2 regions of the Spartinivicinus poritis genome follow, and region 2 is predicted to be linked to the other one. Evidence: predicted binding sites of a transcription regulator. Region 2 holds the regulator's gene; the other holds the start of a gene.
What was found. The regulator LexA, encoded in region 2, represses DNA repair genes until DNA is damaged. The targets are predictions, from matches to a motif close to TACTGTNTANNTANACAGTA.
Positions count from the first base shown of each region.

Region 1 (3,218 bases), on a different contig from region 2:
TCTTTTAGACGCTGCAAAGCCAGTGGATCATTATGTAAGTCAATACCAGACTCTTTTTTGAATTCATCAGCCAAGTAGTCGATCAAGCGCAAATCGAAGTCTTCACCACCCAGGAAGGTGTCTCCATTAGTTGATAACACTTCAAACTGGTGTTCGCCATCAACCTCTGCAATTTCAATTATAGAAACGTCAAAGGTACCGCCACCCAGGTCATATACTGCGATAGTTGAATCACCACGCTTTTTGTCTAAACCATATGCCAGTGCAGCAGCAGTTGGCTCATTAATAATCCGTTTTACTTCTAAACCAGCAATACGACCCGCGTCTTTAGTCGCTTGACGTTGAGAATCATTAAAGTATGCAGGAACCGTAATAACTGCCTCAGTTACGGTTTCCCCTAAGTAATCTTCTGCTGTTTTCTTCATCTTTTTCAACACTTCAGCAGAAATTTGCGGCGGTGCTTTTTTATCGCCTTTTACTTCAACCCAAGCGTCACCGTTATCAGCCTCTACAATTTTATAAGGCACCATTTTGATGTCTTTCTGGACAACATCATCTTTAAAACGACGGCCTATAAGACGCTTAATTGCAAATAAAGTGTTATCAGGGTTAGTAACCGCCTGGCGCTTTGCTGGCTGACCAACTAAGGTTTCACCTTCATCAGTAAATGCAATGATAGAAGGCGTTGTGCGTGCACCTTCAGCATTTTCAATAACTTTTGGGTCACCATCCATAATGGCAACACAAGAGTTTGTAGTTCCTAAATCAATACCAATTATTTTGCCCATTTCAGCTCTCCCCTCTCTGCCATCCAACCAGCAGAGATATGAAATATTCTAGCGTTAACTCGATTATCGCTGTTTGCAGGTTGGGTAACTTTGCCAGTGATAACCACTAAATCTTGCTTTTGAATATGTGTGCTATTTAGTTAATTTCAAGCTTTTTCATCAATTTTTGTTGCACTGGCTTTAGACACAACCACCATTGCTGGGCGAACTAAGCGGCCATTTAAGGTGTAACCTTTTTGAATAGCAGCCAACACAGTGCCAGGCTCTGCATCTTGACTCTCTTGCATAGCCATTGCCTCGTGAAACTGAGGATCAAATGGCTCACCAACTGGATCAAGTTGCTCAACATTAAATTTCTTAAGCACGTCCAAAAACATCTTTAGGGTTAGTTCAATACCCTCATGCATTGCTTTACTGGCTTCTTCCCCAGTAGGAGCTGCCGTTTCTAGTGCTCGCTCCAAACTATCAACCACTGGTAGCAACTCATTAGAAAATTTATCCAAGGCAAATTTATGTGCTTTTTCAACATCCTGTTTTGCTCTACGCTGAACATTCTGCATTTCTGCCTGTGCGCGCAAAACCTGATCTTTTGCTTCCTTAGCTTCTGCCAGCGCTGCGTCTAACTGCTGCTGCAATATTTCAAGAGAAGCTGCATCCTGGGTTTGTTCATCTAAAGAGCTTATTTCATCAGAACCGGCACCTAGCTCCTCAGCTTGCTGGGTATTAACTTGATCATTGTTAGCAACCTCTTCTTGCTCATTCGGTACTGACTTCTCTTCACTCATCCCAGGTTCTCCTCAAAAGTAATCATTCGCATGAGTTTTATGCCCTAAAGCCTCTTACTGGTGCTATATGGGGTTAAAGGTTTAGGTTTCAACCAAGCTCTGGCTTCTTTTTTTGTCATACCCTTTCTCCAAAAAAATCACCGTGCGACTTGACACAAATACCTGTATAAACGTATATACTGTATAAACAAACAGTTAGCAATTCTTTGATAAACGCCTATGTCCTTTCAAGCAAGCAAACACTTGGCTTTTTAAGTGATATAGCTTTTATTAGCTCAGAGGGCTATATACATGCTGACCCAACTTGTAATAAAAAACTTTACCATTGTCGATCAGCTAGAACTTGATATTCCCACAGGCATGACTGCAATTACTGGTGAAACAGGGGCAGGAAAATCTATCATGCTTGATGCCTTAGGGTTGGCCTTAGGGGAGCGTACCGACTCGACCATAGTTCGCAACGGCGCTGATAAAACAGAAATTCTTGCCACATTTGAGTTGAGCAACTGCTTTGAGGCACAGGCCTGGCTAAAAGCCAAACAGCTTGAGAGTGAATACGAAAACGAGTGCATTTTACGTCGAGTCGTCAGTCGTGAAGGGCGATCACGTAGCTACATCAATGGCAGCCCATCCCCCCTACAAGACTTACGAGAGCTTGGCAGTTTATTACTGGAAATTCATGGCCAGCATGCTCATCACTCCCTATTAAAAAAAGACTGTCATCGCCAGCTTCTGGATGAGTATGGCCAGCTTACGCCGCTTTATCAGCAACTGGTTACCACCTATAAAAAATGGCAACGAAAAACCCAGCAACTTGAAATTATTACACGTCAGTCTGAAGAGCAGCAGGCCAAGCAACAACTACTTGAATATCAACTTAGCGAATTGGCGACTCTTGAGTTACATGAAGGAGAAGTAGACGCCTTAGAAAAAGAGCAAAAGCTGTTAAGTAATATTGATTCTTTACAACAAAGCTGCCAACAAGTGATAGGTATTTGCAGCGAAAGCGAATCAGCCAATTTATTGCAATTACTTAATCATTCACTACAAGTGCTTTCCAGTTTAAACACTGACAATCAACAATTATTAGAAGCACAGCAACTATTAATCAATGCCCAGATTCAAGTTGAAGAAGCAGAGTCTTCTTTACAACAAGTCATTCATCAGTCACAAGCTGACCCACAACATTTACAAGAAATAGAGCATCGGCTGAGCTGTATATACGATATTGCCCGCAAGCATCGTATTCACCCCACAGAACTTGTCGCATTTCAGCAGCAGTTAGAAGATGAGTTAAACCACTTAGCTGCTTCTGATGAACTAATTGCAGAGCTGGAAACGACAACCAAAAAGTTAGCTGATGAGTATTTTCAATTAGCAGTAAAACTCTCAAAAAAAAGGCAACTAGCTGCAAATAAACTGAGCAAGGCAGTTACTTCAGAAATCAATCGTTTAGGTATGCCCCAAGGTCAGTTTGAGGTAAAAATAGACGCAATATCCAGCACCAAGCCCTTAGCCTCAGGTCTAGATAGTATTGAGTTTTTAGTAACAGCCAATCCAGGACAACCATTAAGACCCATTCAAAAAGTTGCTTCTGGAGGTGAGTTATCCAGAATTAGTCTTGCTATTCAGGTAACCACCGCGC
Region 1 covers NZ_JAPMOU010000018.1:102,010-105,227, forward strand. The annotation lists gene dnaK (molecular chaperone DnaK) at 1-788, opposite strand, end outside; gene grpE (nucleotide exchange factor GrpE) at 935-1,573, opposite strand; gene recN (DNA repair protein RecN) at 1,865-3,218, shown strand, end outside.
Region 1: recN (DNA repair protein RecN) is a predicted target of LexA. The motif match lies at 1,751-1,770, and genes of this name have one in related genera.

Region 2 (3,218 bases):
TATATCGCAGGAAGTGTACACCCAGTGGACTTCAATAGTATCACCAGGTTTTAACCCCTTGCATACTTCATTTTTAGGTGGGGCTAACTCTGCTGAGGAAAGTGACTTGCTTGTATTACACTGATAACCGCCACCATGACCATGATCGCCTTCCCCTGCATATATGGAAAAGTCCTTTGCTTTATGCTCAGCATTATTGTGAAAATGAATGTTGCATAGGTTCATACTTTCATAGCGGGGAGCCAAGCTAAATAGTCTTTTGTTTTCACCCGCAAGTTGATCGATATCTCTTGGCGCTTGAGGGCCAAACCCTTCGCAGGCTGAGCCACTCGCGTCACTGATTACGACAGCAGGGAAGCTACTCATCACACTAACCAATAACGTTAACAGAAGTCGATGTTTAACTGAGACCATTTATATTCCTCCATAGTTTTTATAACAAAAAATCGCAACACTAGTAGTATTGGTTTAGTCATGATGCACTGCTATTAGCAGCTAACCTGTCGCTGGTTAGACTTACACTTATTACAGCTACTGTATTTATAGGCTCGATTGCTAAGGAGCACACATTAAAAAACTATGACATATTGATATGACTCAAAAATTAACCTCTGTTTTATGGGATAGCTTGATAATGAAGGCTAATCGAGGCAATAGCTGAGGCTTATCGGAAGAGAAAATACCAAAAAGAAAAGCCAATATCAGAAGATGATTAGTAAATGAAATCTAGGCAAGAGAAGGAAAATAAAAATATTGAAACTCGTTTCAATAAATTAAAAGAAAAAATTATCTCACATAATGAGGCGGTTGTCAGAATTACGTGACTACTATTGCTAGACAATACTATTTGATAGTGTAAAGCAACTGTTTTACTAACGTTGTCTGATATTAATTACATGACAGTTACCTTCTTGTGCGGCAATATCTAAAGCCGCTAAGGTTGGCTCATCTAATTCTGGTAGCCAACTGACAACAGTATGACTTTTGCCTAAAGTGAGTGCCTGCAAGGTTAAGTCTTTGATAGAGCTTTCATTGCTGGCAGTAAGAAATAAGACCTGTTTATTATTAATATAGGCATCTTGAAGCCACTTTAAGGTCATGTTGCGATATTGTTTGGAACAGACGACGGTTAACCAGCGTTGTTTTTCATGATGGCTCAACTGTGCCAACATAGGTGGAATAAATGATGTCAGTGGAATACGGGCAGAAGATAAAATAATTTCTGTAATATGCGTAAAGCCATTGTGGTCTGTCGATAAAGGGAAGTGATGGGGTTGATTTGGCGTGCTATGGTTGGGTTTTGAATCATTGTCACTGCCATTGAACTCCATGGGTATATTTCCTATTTTATTATCAAAACGAATGACTGTAAAAGAAGGGTGTCAGGTGATGAGCGACAGCAGCATTCTTTATAAAATAAATGAAGATTGTTACTGCAAGTCATACAATAATAGACTTGTCTCATCTTCTATTATGTTAGTTAAGCGACGATAACAACGTCTAAAAAGTCATTCGAAAAGAATATTGTCATGTTCGTTAGTTACAGCTGAAGTGTATCACTGACAAAAAATCCATATCTTTGGCCTAATTCACTGTATTTACCATCTTGGGGGTAGATTGTGGATCAGAGTTGATAAAAAGATGTAAAACTGCAAATTAAGTCGCTTTTTTAAGAAAAGGTAGTAGCTATTAGATAATTAATTTCCCCTTGGGTAATTTGGAGCATATATCGATGGTTACCCAGGGGACCAAGTTATTTTTTTTCAGCTTTCGTATAAAAGGTTAGTGTCTAATGACGCCAACACTAATTCCTTCGATTGTGAAATTTTCGCTATGTAAGTTCACTTCGATAGTATTGAAGCTGCTATTTTCTGGATGCAATAAAACGACTTCTCCTTTTCGTTCAAATCGCTTAACGGTTACTTCATCATCAATTCGAGCAACGACGATTTGACCATTATGTACATCAGTTGTTTTGTGAACGGCTAATAAATCGCCATCGAGAATGCCACAATCCTTCATGCTCATTCCTTTAACTGTTAAAAAGTAATCAGCACGAGGTTTAAAAAAACTAGCCGGTATCTGGCAGTAGTTGTCTATATTTTGTTCGGCTAAAATGGGGAAGCCCGCAGCCACTTGCCCGACTACAGGAATACCTTGTTGGGTTTCAGAGGGGATCCGAATACCGCGGGAGGTGCCAGCAATAATTTCGATAGCACCTTTACGGGCAAGGGCTTTGAGGTGTTCTTCGGCAGCATTGACAGAACGAAATCCTAGCTGTCGAGCAATTTCGGCTCGGGTGGGAGGAAAGCCGGTTTCTTCAATATGGTCTTTAATAAATTGAAAAATTTCAGCCTGGCGAGCAGTTAATTTAGCCATTGAGATGGCTCCTTATACCTATTTGAATACTTACTAATTTAATGAAATAACGGCTTTTTATAGCGGCTGTGGTTTTATACAGTTACTGTGATTATATCCAGTTTGGACTGACCTTCAACTGTTTTCAACTATTTCGGTCCCTTTTAAGGGGTGTTTCCTTACTTAGCAGACGTTAATTTTACTTGCAGGAAAAAGTAAAGCCTGCTTGACTTGTATACGTATTAAACGTATGTTCAAAACGTTTGAAGATTACAACAGGCGGCTAATATAAAGCGAATATTTTTTAGTTGGCTTGCTGCCTGTATCTAAATACAATTGGTCCTTAGCTTCGATGGGCACTCAGAACGGCCCAGAGAATCAAGGCTTTTTTAAGAAATGTTAATTGGCTATGGCGCAATCAGAAACTGTTGAACGAATACTAGATGCTGCAGAAGCGTTATTTGCAGAAAAGGGCTTTGCTGAAACGTCACTGCGGACGATTACCAGTAAAGCAGGTGTTAACTTAGCAGCAGTTAATTACCATTTTGGCTCTAAAAAAGCATTGATTCAGGCAGTATTTGCCCGGTTTCTAGAGCCATTTTGCAAAAAACTCACGGTTAGGCTCAACGAATTTGAAGCATCATTAGCAGAACAGAAACCGACACCTGAACAGCTACTTAATTTGCTATTTCAGCAAATACTATCTGTTGAAGCACGAGGAAAAAATGATCTTTCTGTGTTTATGCGGTTGCTGGGATTAGCGTTTAGCCAGTCTCAAGGGCATTTGCGAAAATATCTTGAACAAGTATATGGTGATGTATTCCGACGCTTTGTGAGTTTAGTGGTGCAGGCGTCACCTG
Region 2 covers NZ_JAPMOU010000026.1:20,484-23,701, reverse strand. The annotation lists gene ORQ98_RS18280 (delta-class carbonic anhydrase) at 1-414, opposite strand, end outside; gene ORQ98_RS18275 (SulA-like leucine-rich domain-containing protein) at 873-1,331, opposite strand; gene lexA (transcriptional repressor LexA) at 1,783-2,379, opposite strand; gene ORQ98_RS18265 (TetR/AcrR family transcriptional regulator) at 2,768-3,218, shown strand, end outside.